4 regions of the Streptomyces sp. NPDC053542 genome follow, and region 3 is predicted to be linked to each of the others. Evidence: riboswitches for the same ligand, from Rfam matches in the RefSeq annotation. Region 3 holds a riboswitch; each other region holds the start of a gene.
What was found. Region 3 has a riboswitch for cyclic di-AMP ahead of ACIGXO_RS15060 (M23 family metallopeptidase). Riboswitches for the same ligand answer to the same signal wherever they lie in the genome.
Positions count from the first base shown of each region.

Region 1: another riboswitch for cyclic di-AMP. It lies ahead of ACIGXO_RS23985 (NlpC/P60 family protein); the one in region 3 lies ahead of ACIGXO_RS15060 (M23 family metallopeptidase).
Region 2: another riboswitch for cyclic di-AMP. It lies ahead of ACIGXO_RS07445 (M23 family metallopeptidase); the one in region 3 lies ahead of ACIGXO_RS15060 (M23 family metallopeptidase).
Region 4: another riboswitch for cyclic di-AMP. It lies ahead of ACIGXO_RS18390 (transglycosylase family protein); the one in region 3 lies ahead of ACIGXO_RS15060 (M23 family metallopeptidase).

Region 1 covers NZ_JBITXL010000008.1:284,183-287,796, forward strand. Annotated here, with positions in the region: gene ACIGXO_RS23980 (hypothetical protein) at 450-803, shown strand; gene ACIGXO_RS23985 (NlpC/P60 family protein) at 962-2,137, opposite strand; cyclic di-AMP (ydaO/yuaA leader) riboswitch at 2,145-2,319, opposite strand; gene pcrA (DNA helicase PcrA) at 2,608-3,614, shown strand, end outside.
Region 2 covers NZ_JBITXL010000002.1:730,307-733,920, forward strand. Annotated here, with positions in the region: gene ACIGXO_RS07435 (HPr family phosphocarrier protein) at 4-285, shown strand; gene ACIGXO_RS07440 (GntR family transcriptional regulator) at 516-1,214, opposite strand; gene ACIGXO_RS07445 (M23 family metallopeptidase) at 1,444-2,280, opposite strand; cyclic di-AMP (ydaO/yuaA leader) riboswitch at 2,293-2,450, opposite strand; gene ACIGXO_RS07450 (M16 family metallopeptidase) at 2,794-3,614, opposite strand, start outside.
Region 3 covers NZ_JBITXL010000005.1:20,911-24,524, reverse strand. Annotated here, with positions in the region: gene ACIGXO_RS15070 (PP2C family protein-serine/threonine phosphatase) at 1-819, shown strand, start outside; gene ACIGXO_RS15065 (DUF2332 domain-containing protein) at 873-1,961, opposite strand; cyclic di-AMP (ydaO/yuaA leader) riboswitch at 2,208-2,379, shown strand; gene ACIGXO_RS15060 (M23 family metallopeptidase) at 2,391-3,602, shown strand.
Region 4 covers NZ_JBITXL010000006.1:122,169-125,782, reverse strand. Annotated here, with positions in the region: gene ACIGXO_RS18395 (transglycosylase family protein) at 22-948, shown strand; cyclic di-AMP (ydaO/yuaA leader) riboswitch at 1,182-1,394, shown strand; gene ACIGXO_RS18390 (transglycosylase family protein) at 1,398-2,069, shown strand; gene eno (phosphopyruvate hydratase) at 2,426-3,614, shown strand, end outside.

The DNA.
Region 1 (3,614 bases), on a different contig from region 3:
TCGAATTCCGCGGCGGAATTGATTGACCGGATCGTTGACCGCTGGATCGTTTTCGTTACTGGTGTGGCACCAGTTGTCCCGCGTTCCTCCTCGCGCCAGCAAAGCACAAAGGGGGCTCCTGAGGCGGGGCGCCGCTCGCGATCCGTGCGGTACGGCGGCGGTCCGTAACAAGGGGGAGCGGGCCGCCGCCGTACCTCGGCGGGGGCGGCCGACGGCCGCCGGGGCGGAACCGACGGCGATGGGGAGCCGACCGCCTGAACGAGGACGCTAAACCTCCCGGCGGGCATTAGGCGGGGCATTGCCGGTACTTGTCTCTTCCGTTGCCGTGGACTGCTCGCTTTCGGTCACCGGGTGGCAGGTACCGATCGGTGGCGACTGGTGACGGACCGGGACAACGACGGCAGCCCTGCCCGATGGCCCGGCCGGGGGCGGGGCTACGATCGACCACTATGGACGTAGTGATCAATGTGTTCGTCGCCCTGCACATCATCGGCATCGCCTCGCTGCTCGGCGGCTTCCTCACGCAGATGAAGGCGATGGGCGCGGGCACCGCCCGCTTCGTGCCCGCGATGCTGCACGGCGCGATCACGATGCTGGTGACCGGCGTCATCCTGGTCGGCCTGAACCAGATGCAGGACTACTCGGTCAACAACATCAAGATCGGCGTCAAGCTCGCCGTCCTGATCGTGATCCTCGGGCTGGTCTACGTGAAGCGCGACGAGGAGAAGGTCGAGAAGCCGCTCTTCGGGCTCGTCGGCCTGCTCACGGTCGTCAACATCTTCATCGCCCTGCTCTGGACCTGAGCGGGCCTGAGCGGACCTGAGCCGCCCCGCACACCGGCGCGACGAACCGCGCGGCCGCCTCGTTCCCGGGGCGGCCGCGCGGTTCGTCGTTTCCGCGCCGTGCGCCGTGCGCCGTGCGCCGTGTGCCGTGCGCCGTGTACCGGGTGCCGTGCGCCGGGTCAGGCCGGCCGCACGCTCCCGTAGATCGGCATGTAGTAGATCGACTCCACGCGTACGTTCGCGCCCGGCTTCGGCGCGTGGATCATCTTGCCGTCGCCGATGTACATCCCGACGTGGCTGATGTCGTCGTAGAAGAACACCAGGTCACCGGGTTGCAGATCGCCCGTCGCGACCCGCGTGCCCACCTTCACCTGGTCCCAGGTCGTCCGCGGCAGCGAGACGCCCGCCGCCTTCCACGCCGCCTGGGTCAGCCCCGAGCAGTCGTACGACGTGGGGCCGGTCGCGCCCCATACGTACGGCTTGCCGAGCTGCGCGCGGGCGAAGGCGATCGCCTTCTCCGCCTTCGTCGCGTACGAACCGTCGGGCAGCCCGGAGCCCGTCCCCGTCCCGGACCCGGTATCACCCCCGGACCCGGACCCGTCGTTCGTACCGCCCGACCCGCCGTCCTGCTGCTCCTGCCGCTCGCGCTCGGCCTGTTCCCGTGCCAGCCGCTCGGCCTTGCGCCGCGCCTCGGCCTCCTTCCGGCGCTCCAGCTCCGCCAGCCGCGCCTTCTCCTGCGCGGTCAGCCGGGACAGCAGCTGCCGGGCCTCGGTCAGCTTGTCCTGGACGTCCCGCTTGGACGTCTTCAGCGTCTCCTGGGACTTCTGCAGCTCCTCCAGGCTCCTGATCGCCTGCGCCCGCTTGCGTCCGGCCTGCGCCTGCTGGTCCTGGTAGTCGGCGACCGCCTCCTGCTGGCGGCCGCTGAGCCGCTCCATCAGGTGGTTGCGGTCCACGAACTGCTGCGGGTCCCGGGCCAGCATCAGCTGCGCGGTCGGGCTCAGCCCGCCGGAGCGGTACTGCGCGGAGGCGAAGGTGCCCAGCTCGCGCCGGGCCTCGTTCATCTTCTCGGTCCGCCGGGCCGCGTCCTCGCGCAGCTCGTCCACCTTCTCGCGCTGCGTGCCGGCGCGCTCCTTGGCGGCGTTGTACTTCTGGGTGGCGACCTCGGCCTGCCGGTACAGGCCATCGACCTTCTTCTTGACCTCTTCTATGGAGGGCTTGGGGTTTCTGGGTGCCGCGTCCGCGCTCTGGGTGAGCAGCGTGACGGAGGCGAGCGCCGCGGTGGTGAGCCCGGCCGCCGTACGGCGGTGCGCGGGCACGGCGAGGATGCGGGTGCGCGGCTTGCGATGAGACGCCAAGGCCGGCGACTCCTTCCGTGGACCGCCTACCGGGTTAGCTGTCGGGTTCGGGCGTGTGCCGCGTGCTGCGGCGTACTACGGAAGGTGCCCTACGGCCGTACGGATCGCTCCGTAGCGGCCGATTCACCCCGGTGGTACGTGTGGGTCCCCGGCTCCGGCCGCTCTGGGGGCGGTGGTCCGGACTCGGCGGGGCGGCCCGTGCCGGCGCTTTCGCCGGGCGGTGGGGCGGGCTGCCCGGTCGGCACGGTAGCTAACTCGTGTGACTTCTGTGAAGGCTGATGTTCGTTTTGCCCGATACCTTTTCGTGATCTCGTCGTGTCCGGGGCGATGCCGGACCGGTTCTGACCACGGACTGTCCGGTGCTGTTGTCTGTCCGTGAGGGCCGGGTGGCGTGCCGTACGCTCCCCCTCCCCCCGGAATTCCACGGTCCGGACCGCGTTGTCAGTGGGGCGGCCTAGACTCGGTGGGCGATGAGCAGCCTCTTTGACGACAGCTTCCTGGCGGACCTCGATCCCAAGGACGAGGAGCCGCCGCCTCCCGAGGACGAGGACCGTCCGGCAGCGGAGGAGGTGCCGCACGACCTCTTCGGCGGCCGCTTCGACGCTCCCGTGCAGCGGGACGCGTACTACCGCGACGGCGCCGCCCGCCCCGCGGTGGACCCTGCCGCGCTCCTGGAGGGGCTGAACGACCAGCAGAAGGCCGCCGTCGTGCACAGCGGCGGCGCGCTGCTCATCGTCGCCGGCGCCGGCTCCGGCAAGACCCGCGTCCTCACGCACCGCATCGCGCATCTGCTCGGCGCGCGCGGCGTCCACCCCGGCCAGATCCTCGCGATCACGTTCACGAACAAGGCCGCGGGCGAGATGAAGGAGCGCGTCGAGGACCTGGTGGGCCCGCGCGCCAACGCCATGTGGGTGTCCACGTTCCACAGCGCCTGCGTGCGCATCCTGCGCCGCGAGTCCAAGAAGCTGGGCTTCACGTCGTCGTTCTCGATCTACGACGCCGCCGACTCCAAGCGCCTGATGGCCCTGGTCTGCCGTGACCTGGACCTCGACCCCAAGCGCTTCCCGCCCAAGTCCTTCAGCGCCAAGGTCTCCAACCTCAAGAACGAGCTCATCGATCACGAGGACTTCGCCGCGTCGGCGGCGGACGGCTTCGAGAAGACGCTGGCCGAGGCGTATGCGATGTACCAGGCACGGCTGCGCGAGGCCAACGCCCTGGACTTCGACGACATCATCATGACGACGGTGAACCTGCTCCAGGCGTTCCCGGACGTCGCGGACCACTACCGCCGCCGCTTCCGGCACGTCCTGGTCGACGAGTACCAGGACACCAACCACGCGCAGTACACCCTCGTGCGCGAGCTGGTCGGCCCCGGGACGGCCGAGGTGCCCGCCGCCGAGCTGTGCGTCGTGGGCGACGCCGACCAGTCGATCTACGCCTTCCGCGGCGCCACGATCAGGAACATCCTCCAGTTCGA
Region 2 (3,614 bases), on a different contig from region 3:
ACCATGGCTGAGCGCCGCGTCAATGTCGGATGGGCCGAGGGTCTGCACGCCCGCCCCGCCTCGATCTTCGTCCGTGCGGCCACCGCTTCCGGCGTCCCGGTCACGATCGCCAAGGGCGACGGCAACCCCGTGAACGCCGCCTCGATGCTCGCGGTCCTGGGCCTGGGCGCCCAGGGCGGCGAGGAGATCGTGCTGGCTTCGGACGCCGATGGCGCCGACGCCGCGCTGGACCGCCTTGCGAAGCTCGTCTCCGAGGGCCTCGAGGAGCTCCCGGAGACCGTCTGACCCTTCGGGCAGGCCGGCGGCCGCACACCGCCCGGTTCCGCCGTCACGGCCCCGCCACGGTGACCCTCTTACGGGTCACCGTGGCGGGGCCGTTCGCATTGCCGTGGGAAGAATTCCCGGCTTTCCGTCCGGCCGGGACACACAAAAGACATTCGGGCGGGCGCAAAAAGAATTCGCGCACGACGAAGCAGGGGTGTGGAATTCCCCAGGAGTTGTATACGGCAGCGCTGTTAATTCCGTACGCGCGCCGTGTTTACGGGCTGTTTCGCTTCCCTCACCGCGGGTGCGGGACGGCGCAGCCGGTGGGCGGGCAGCGCGTGCTCCACGTGCGCGGCGGTCAGTGCGCGGGCGCGCTCCGAGTCGCCGCGCGCCACCGCGTCCACGATCGCGCCGTGCTCCTGCCAGGACCGGTCCGCATCGCCCGGCGACGGCTGGTCCAGGTCGATCGCGTACACCCAGTCGATCTTGCGGCGCACTTGGGTGAGCAGCGCCGTCATGCTCGGGCTGCCGGACGCCTGGGCGAGCGTCTCGTGGAACCAGCCGTCCAGTTGCCGCAGGTCGGCGGCGTTGCCGTGGCGGGCTCTCGCGCGCCCCAGGCGGACCAGGCCGCGCAGTACCTTCAGGTGGGCGGCGGAGCGGCGGGCCGCGGCGCGGGCGGCCCCGAGGGGCTCCAGGAGGAGGCGGATGTCCAGGAGGTCGGCGGCCTCCTGCTCGGTCGGCTCGGCGACGCACGCGCCCGCGTGGCGCCGGGTGGTGACGAAGCCCTCGGACTCCAGTGTGCGCAGCGCTTCCCTCACGGGGACGCGGGAGACGCCGTACCGGGACGCGAGCAGTTCCTCGATCAGCCGGGAGCCGGGCGGGAACGTTCCGGAGACGATGTCGTCGCGAATCGCCGTGCAGACCGCATGCGCCGAAATATTCCCTCGCATCGTCCGATGCCTCCGCCGTAATCCTCTGGAAACGCCGTCCGGGCGGCGCCTTTTCCGTGACTCTATGACACCGGACCGGCATTTCCGATGGCCGTCACGAATTCATGGATATTTTTTGGCCAAAGGACGGGAGTTCCGGGGAGCCGGGGACGGGAGCGCATACGGAGACGCCGAAGCCCCGGCCGGGGGCCGGGGCTTCGGGCGGTACGCGGAGAGCGCCGTACGTTGCTCAGACGTTGACGCCGTGCGCGCGCAGGTACGCGACCGGGTCGATGTCCGAGCCGTAGTCCGGGCCGGTGCGCGCCTCGAAGTGCAGGTGCGGGCCGGTGGTGTTGCCGGTGTTGCCCGACAGCCCGATCTGCTGGTTCGCGGAGACCTTCTGGCCGACCGAGACGCCGATGGACGACAGGTGGCCGTACTGGGTGTACGTGCCGTCCTCCATCTTCAGGACGATGTTGTTGCCGTAGGCGCCGCCCCAGCCGGCCTCGACGACGGTGCCCGCGCCGACGGCGTGGACGGCGGTGCCGGAGGCGGCGTGGAAGTCGATGCCGGAGTGGCTGCCGGAGGACCACAGGCCGCTGGACGCCTTGTACGGCGTGGAGACGTAGCTGCCGGCGATCGGCGCGACGAAGCCGCTGGGGCTGAGGGCGGTACGGGCGTCGGAGCGCGAGGCGCGCTTCTCCGCCGCCTTCTTCTTGGCCGCGGCCTTCTTCTCGGCGGCCTCGGCGGCGGCCTTGCGCTGGGCCTCCTGGGCCTTCTTCTTGGCGGCCTCGGCGCTCTTGACGGCGGCTTCCTCGACCTGCGCACGGGCGGCGGCGACCTCGGCGGCCTCCTCCTGCGCGTCGGCCTGCGCGACGATGTTGTCGGCGACCCGGTCACCGGTGTCGGCGATCGCGCGGGTCAGGCCGGTGTCGGTGGCGGCGGCCGGGTCCTCGTTCGCGGCCAGCGCCGGGGAGGCGATGGAGACGACGACGCCGGTCGCCGCGGCTATGCCGGCGATGTTGCGGGTGGTCCGGGCAGCACGGCCGGGGCGGCGGTGCTTGCCGGTGGCACGGGTGAACGCCATGACCGGCGTACTCCTTTCCTTCCTTCTCGCCTACCGGGTTAGCTGACGGGTTCGGAGCAGGAAGGTCTCCTACGGCGGCCTCCGCAGAGGACGCCGATTCACCCCAAGGGGACATGTGGGTCCCCGGCTCCCCTGGCTCGCGCCGTACGGGGACTCGGCGATGACTGCCCGGCGGCCGCGGGCGCGGCGCACTTCTGACGAACAGCCGGACCGACGCTAAAGGGGACATCTCGCGATCAGCAAACAGAATCGGGGGTTTGTGCCGGACGCCACACGCCACGGAGGCAACCACCTACAGCATTCCGGACAAAAGCGAAGATCCCGGGCCGCTTTAGCGACCCGGGATCCCTTATGTCCTGCTATGCGAGCGGTGTTGGCACGGTTCACGTCACCCTGTGACGGCACCGGTACGACGCGTTCCGCCCCGTCCCTTCGCCGTACCACGCAGGCGAATTCACGACCGCTATCGCCCCGGCCGGCGCCGGTCCGGGACCGCCGCCGGCCCGCTCCGCATCAGCCCGTGACGACCGACACCTCGCCGATGCCCAGCTTCCGCACCGGCTCGGCGATCTGCGCGGCGTCGCCCACCAGGACCGTGACGAGCCGGTCCACCGGGAAGGCGTTGACCGCGGCGGCGGTCGCCTCGACCGTCCCGGTCTCGGCCATGCGCCGGTACAGCTCCGCCTGGAAGTCGTCGGGGAGGTGCTGCTCGACCTGGTCGGCGAGCGTCCCGGCGACGGCGGCTGCCGTCTCGTACTTCAGCGGCGCCACGCCGACCAGATTCTGCACCGCCACATCGCGCTCGGCGTCGGTCAGGCCCTCGGCGGCCAGCGTCCGCAGCACCTTCCACAGGTCCTCCAGCGCCGGACCCGTGGACTCCGTGTCCACCGAACCGCTGATGGCGAGCATCGCCGCACCCGTGCCTTCAGGGGTGGAGCGCAGCACCTGCCCGAAGGCCCGTACCCCGTAGGTGTAGCCCTTCTCCTCGCGCAGCACACGGTCCAGGCGGGAGGTGAGCGTGCCGCCCAGGCAGTACGTGCCGAGCACCTGGGCAGGCCAGACGCGGTCGTGCCGGTCGGCGCCGATGCGGCCGATCAGCAGCTGCGTCTGGACGGCGCCGGGGCGGTCGACGATGATCACGCGGCCGGTGTCGTCCGCGACGATGGGCGAGGCCGCGACCGGCTCGGCGGCGGAGCCGGTCCACGCGCCGAGGGTGTCCTCCAGCGCCGCGTCCAGGTCCACCCCGGTGAAGTCACCGACGACGACGGCGGTGGCCGTGGCGGGCCGTACGTGCGCCTCGTAGAAGGCGCGGACCGCGGCGGCGTCGATGCGCG
Region 3 (3,614 bases):
CTGGTCGTCGCCCTCCTGGCGCTCGGGATCAACCGGGCGGTGCGGATGACCGACGCCCGGCTCGCCTCCGTGCGCGACGTGGCGGAGGTCGCCCAGCGGGCCGTGCTGCCGCTGCCGCCGGACCGCATCAGCGGGCTCGACGTCGCCGCGCGGTACGAAGCGGCGCAGGCGGACGCCCGGATCGGCGGCGATCTGTACGCCGTGCAGGACACCCCGCACGGCGTACGGCTCATCGTCGGCGACGTGCGGGGCAAGGGCCTGGAGGCGGTGGAGGCCGCAGTGATCGTCATCGGGGCCTTCCGGGAGGCCGCGGAGCAGGAGGCCACGCTGGAGGCGGTGGCGGGGCGGCTGGAGCGGGCGCTGCAGCGCGAGGGGAGCCGGCGGGAGGGGCTGGACCAGTTCGAGGGGTTCACCACCGCGGTGCTCGCCGAGGTGCCGTCCGAGGAGCGCGGGGTGCTGCGCGTGCTGAACCGTGGCCATCCGGCGCCGCTGCTGATCTGCGCGGACGGCACGCTGCGCGAGCTGGAGCCGCGGATGCCGGCGCTGCCGCTCGGGCTGAGCGAGGTCGCGGGCTGGCCGGACCGGGCCGACCAGGCCGATTTCCCGCCGGGCGCGACGCTGCTGCTGTTCACCGACGGGGTGACCGAGGCGTGGGACGCCAGGGGCGTGTTCTACCAGCCGGCGGTCCGGCTGGCCGGCCGGACGTTCACCGGCCCCGGCGCGCTGCTGGACGCCCTGATCGAGGACGTGGCGCGGCACACGGGAGGGGAGACGGCGGACGACATGGCGCTGCTGGCGGTACGGCGGCCGGAGGGGTAGGGGGATCGGGCGCGGGGGCCCGACTTCCCGGGCGGGCTGGGTGGCCGCCGGGGTCACCCCACCCGCGGCGCCTCCTCCAGCCACTGCACGCGCTGCCCGTGCCGGTCCGTGAGGGCGACCGGCCGGCCGTCGAGGGCGAGGGTGAGCCGGTGCGCGTCGGCGGGGCGCGGCCCGGGCAGCCACGGCAGCACGCTGTGGTGCTCGTGGGAGACCCAGTGCCCGGCCCGGTCCGCCAGGACCGACCGTACGACCCGGGCGAACTCCTCGCGGCGCTCCGGCGGCAGCTGCGTCAGTACGTCCGTGTGGAAGACCACCAGCGTCGCGTCGAGCGGCGCCTGCGCGGCCAGCGCGGGCAGCTCGTCCAGGAGGTCGCCGCGTACGAGCGGAGCGGGCGGTGCCGCCTGTACGGCCTCGATGGCGCCCAACTGGCGCCGCTGACGTTCCGCCGCGTCGGGCCCCGAACCGGGCCAGCTCAGCGCCTGGAGCCAGCGCACGTCGTCGGGGTCGGTCACGTCGAGCGGGTTCAGGTCGATCCCGGCCCGCCAGACGATCCGCGGGAGCCCGGCCGGTACGGGCGTGCCCGGGGAGGTACGGCAGCGAAAGACGACCGGGCTGCTGGAAACAGTGCCGAACTCCCGGCTGACCGCAGCGCCGGACCCCGGGCTCTCCGCGGCGCCGAACTCCGGGCCGTCGTCGTACCGGTAGCGGTACCGGTCCGGGTGCAGGCACAGCCCGGCCGACGCGCCGACCTCCAGGAGCGCGAGTGGCTGGGGGAGTCGGGCGAGGAGCGGCAGCAGCGTGGCGCAGCGCGCGGGCTCGTCGGTCCGCGTGAGCCGCCGCGTCATGACGTCGCGTACGTCGTCCCAGTGCCGGAGGGTCCACTCGCGCCAGGTGCGGTACGCGAAGTCGCCGCGCGGCCCCTGGTCGGCGTGCGGGCCGTCGAGGTAACGGACGGCGGCGAGCAGGAGAGGGGGCTGCTGCTCGGTGCCGGGCGGCAGCGAGGCGCCCAGGAAATCGCAGAATTCCGGGTCCTGGCTGATGCGGGCGGTCAGCTCCTCATGCGCTTCGGATTCGCCCCGCGCCTGCTGCCACGAGAACTCCGCGTACCGATCCGCCACTGCCTGCGCGCTGTTGACGACCATGATCAGACGTTACTGCTCTCACTGTACGTAATCGCCGCGCACCCCTCCGCATAACAACTGACAAACGATCAGTCCGGTCCGGGTTTCCGATACACGGTCAACTCGCCCCCATTTGGTCATGACTGGCCGCATAAGTCCAGCTCAGCGGGCGTATGGATTCCGGGGAACGCTTGGAATCCGGCCGTCCCGTCTATTACTGTCCGATAACGCAGCGCGGTCGGACCAGCCGTCGCAAGAGGCGGCACCGCGCGGCCGACGCCGAATCCCAAAAGCGCACTTCACCACCGCACCACCTGCCCAGGGAACCGGGGAACCACCACCTTGGGGTGAATCGGACGACTCCCCCCGGAGCCGCCCGTAGGAGACCTTCCTGCTCCGAACCCGTCAGCTAACCCGGTAGGCGAGAAGGAAGGAAAGGAGTGCGCCCCCGTGGCGTCCAACAAGCCTGCCCCCACTGACCCTTCGACCGCGTTCCGCGAACCTCATGAGGGTCACGCGGCCTCGGAGTTCGCCGCCTTCGGCGGTGCCGCGGACACCGCCGTCACCGCCGCTTTCCCGGCCGTCGACGGGGACCGCCCGTACGGCTCGTACGGGTCCCACGACGCGTACGGGGCCCACGACGTGTACGGATCGCCCGACGCGTACGGTCCGAACGAGGAGTGGAACCCCACCGAGGAGTCCGTACGCCCGGTACGCGGCCGGCACCGCGTGGCCAAGCAGCGCGGCGGCGGCCTCGCCCGCAGCAGTACGGTCCTGGGCGTCGGCGTCATCGCGGCGGTCGGCGCGGGCGGCATGGCCTCCGCGCAGGGCAAGCCGCAGGTCTCCATATCCATGCCCGACCTGGGCAGCATGGCCGAACAGGTCTCCGCGAAGCTTCCCGCGGCGGAGACCCTGCCGGGCATCGGCGACCTGGTGTCCCGGGACTCCGCCGGGACGGGGGCGGACGCCGCGCAGGGCGGCCCGTTCACCGCGGCGGCCGGCGGCGAGGCCGGTCAGGGCGGCGGCGAGGCGCTCCGCGCCCGCATCCTGGAGCAGGCCGAACGGGCGCAGAGCTCCGCCGACCAGGAGGCCCGCGAGGCCGCCGAACAGGCCGCGGTGAAGCAGGCCGAGGCGGACGCGGCCGAGCGTCAGCGACAGGCCGAGAGCGCGAAGAAGAAGGCCGCGGCGGAAGCCAAGGCCAAGGCCGAGGAAGAGGCGCGCAAGAAGGCGGCCGCCGAACGGGCCGCCAAGCTCGCCGAACTCGCCAAGAGCTACACCCTCCCGGTCTCCTCCTTCACCATCACCGCCACCTTCGGGCAGGGCGGCGACCGCTGGGCCGCCGACCACACCGGCCTGGACTTCGCGGCGCCGACCGGTACCCCCGCCAAGGCCGTGCACGGCGGCACGATCACGCAGGCCGGCTGGGCGGGCTCGTACGGATACCGCATCGTCGTCACCCTCGACGACGGTACGGAGCTCTGGTACTGCCACCTCTCTTCGATGGTGAAGACCTCGGGCGAGGTGAACACGGGCGACGTCATCGGCCGGGTCGGCGCCACGGGCAACGTCACGGGCCCCCACCTCCACCTGGAGGTCCGCCCGAGCTCGGACACCCCGGTCGACCCGATGCCGTGGCTGCGCGATCACGGCCTGAGCCTCTGACGGACGCGTCAC
Region 4 (3,614 bases), on a different contig from region 3:
CGTCAGGCTCCCGCCCTCCTGGTGGCGGCCTCCGTCACGGGGGCCGGGCTGGCGTTGCCGCTGCTCACCGCGGGCGGCGCCCAGGCCGCCGACACCGCCACCTGGGACCGTGTCGCGCTGTGCGAGAGCGGCGGCATCTGGAGTGCCAACTCCGGCAACGGCTTCTACGGCGGGCTGCAGCTGACCCTGGAGATGTGGAAGGACTACGGCGGCGAGTCCTACGCCGAGCGCCCGGACCTGGCCAGCCGCTCCCAGCAGATTGCGGTCGCCGAGTCGATCCTGAACGACCGCGGCCCGGACGCCTGGCCGAGCTGCTCGGTCAACGCCGGCCTCGACCTGGACGGGCTGATACCGGACGTGGACCCGGGCGGCACGCAGACGCCGGCGCCGGAGCCCTCGGACGGCGGCATCGGCGACGGGCTCGAGGGCGGCACGGACACCGGCGACACCCAGCCGTCCGACGGCGCCACGGACGGCGCCACCGACGAGCCGTCGGCCACGCCCTCCGGTGACGCCGATGCCGGCTCCGGCGACGCGCAGCCCTCCGAAGACGCCTCCGAGAGCCCCTCCGAGCAGCCCACCGCCGAGCCCTCGGACCCCTCGGCCGAACAGCCCTCCGACGGGGCCACCGAGCCGCCCGCGTCGTCCGACGGCGGCGCCTCCGCGCCCGGTACCGGCCGGCACCGTGGCGGCGCCGACGACGGCAAGGGCGACGGCAAGGACGGGCGCCCCCAGGGGCGGCACGCCTCGCGCGGCGGTGACGGTCACCGCGGTACCGGGGAGGGCGACGGCGTGTACACGGTGCGGCCCGGCGACAACCTCTCCGCGATCGCGGCGGAGCACGGACTCGCCGAGGGGTGGACCGGGCTGTACGACGCCAACGAGGGCGTCATCGGAGCTGATCCGGACCTTATCCGGCCAGGTCAGCGACTCGACCTCGGGCAGTGACCGGGGGCCGCAGGCCCTAAGTGCGCGATGGTTGCCCTCAATTGGGGAAAGTGAGACATGGGTCTCGTCCCGCGGCATTCCGTCCGGCCTGTCCCGTTCTTTCCATACCGTGTTCGACCTGCGCAAATGGATGTCTCCGGTGATCAAAAACCGCCAACTGTCCTACGAAAAGGTGGTTTGAACCGTCGAAGGGTGTGTGTTTACGTTCTTCACCGCTCGCACCAAGCGAGCCCGCCGATCATTCGCCGAATCCTGCCGGTGATCGGTCGGACAACCGTCGCGCAAGCGCCGTAGGCAGGAGCGGGGGACCCAAGGTAAGTGCCGTACCGCAGCGGAAACGCAGCGGCCGGCTTGGGGTGAAGCCGGATGTGCGGACAGCGCATCCGGCCGGGCCACTCACAGCCCGAACCCGACAGCTCACCTCGCAGGCGTCGGTGAGGAAGAACAACATGCTCAAGGGCAAGCACCGCCGCCCCTCGAAGGCCGTCCGCGTCGTCACGCTCGCCGGTGTCGCCGGCGCCGCCGTGGCCGTCCCGCTGATGACGGCCGGTTCCGCCAACGCCGCCTCGGTCGCCACCTGGGACAAGGTCGCCCAGTGCGAGTCCGGTGGCAACTGGTCGATCAACACCGGTAACGGCTACTACGGTGGCCTGCAGTTCTCGAACTCCTCCTGGGCCGCCGCCGGCGGTACCAAGTACGCGGCCCGTGCCGACCTGGCCACCAAGGACCAGCAGATCGCCACCGCCGAGAAGCTGCTCGCCATGCAGGGCCCGGGTGCCTGGGGCTGCGCCGGTGCCGGCGGCCTGACCGCCGGTGGCCCGTCCGCGCAGGTCAACACCGGTGGCTCCGGCCAGGCCCAGCAGCAGGCCGCCCCGAAGCAGGAGGCCCCGAAGCAGCAGGCCGCGCCGCAGCAGCAGGCCGCGAAGCCGCAGCCCGTGCAGCCCAAGGCCGACCCGAAGCCGGTGACCGGCCACGGCAACTACACCGTGAAGTCCGGCGACACCCTGGGCAAGATCGCCAAGGCGCACGGCAAGAACTGGAAGGCCGTCTACGAGGCCAACAAGTCGACGGTCGGCGGCAACCCGAACCTGATCTTCCCGGGCCAGAAGCTGAGCATCTGATTTGCGGCTAAACCGCCGCCGCTCTCGCGGACCCCGCTGGGCGCCGTGGGGGTTGCTCAATTGATGGTTGCGGTTGTGTCGTGAGACTGCCCCGCCAGGCGCGAACCCCCGAGCGCGCCCGGCGGGGCTTTCCCGTTTCCGCGCCCGCCCGGACGGCCATCCGGGCGGGCGCCCGCTCAGATGCGTACGGACCGATTCATCCCATACGTCCGCTGCAAATCGTGGACGTTACCTCCCGTATTGCGGGCCTTTGGGTCCTTTTTCGTCTCACAGACGGGGCTAGGGGCAGGCGGACGGTCCCCGGGCCGTTAGGCTCGTGCTGCAGAACTCCAGATGACACCCATGAAGGAGACAACGTGCCGTCGATCGACGTCGTCGTAGCTCGCGAGATCCTCGACTCGCGAGGCAACCCCACGGTCGAGGTCGAGGTCGGCCTCGACGACGGCAGCACCGGCCGCGCGGCCGTGCCGTCGGGCGCCTCCACCGGCGCCTTCGAGGCCATCGAGCTGCGTGACGGCGACCCGAACCGTTACCTCGGCAAGGGCGTCGAGAAGGCCGTGCTGGCCGTCATCGAGCAGATCGGCCCCGAGCTGGTCGGTTACGACGCCACCGAGCAGCGCCTCATCGACCAGGCGATGTTCGACCTGGACGCCACCGACAACAAGGGCTCCCTGGGAGCCAACGCGATCCTGGGCGTCTCCCTGGCCGTCGCGCACGCCGCGTCCGAGGCCAGCGACCTGCCGCTGTTCCGCTACCTCGGTGGCCCGAACGCGCACGTCCTGCCCGTCCCGATGATGAACATCCTGAACGGCGGCTCGCACGCCGACTCCAACGTGGACATCCAGGAGTTCATGATCGCGCCGATCGGCGCGGAGTCCTTCTCCGAGGCGCTGCGCTGGGGCGCCGAGGTCTACCACACCCTCAAGAAGGTCCTGAAGAGCAAGGGCCTGGCCACCGGCCTGGGCGACGAGGGCGGCTTCGCCCCGAACCTCGGCTCGAACCGTGAGGCCCTCGACCTCATCCTCGAGGCCATCAAGGAGGCCGGCTACGCCCCCGGCCAGGACATCGCGCTCGCGCTGGACGTCGCCGCCTCCGAGTTCTACAAGGACGGCAAGTACCAGTTCGAGGGCAAGGAGCGCTCGGCCGCCGAGATGACCGAGTACTACGAGGAGCTCGTCGCCTCGTACCCGCTCGTCTCCATCGAGGACCCGCTCTTCGAGGACGACTGGGCCGGCTGGAACGTCATCACCGAGAAGCTCGGCAACAAGGTGCAGCTCGTGGGCGACGACCTGTTCGTCACCAACCCCGAGCGGCTGGCCCGCGGCATCGAGGAGAACTCGGCCAACGCCCTCCTGGTCAAGGTCAACCAGATCGGTTCGCTGACCGAGACCCTGGACGCCGTCGAGCTGGCCCAGCGCAACGGCTTCAAGTGCATGATGTCGCACCGCTCGGGCGAGACCGAGGACGTCACCATCGCCGACCTGGCCGTCGCCACCAACTGCGGCCAGATCAAGACCGGCGCCCCGGCCCGCTCCGAGCGCGTCG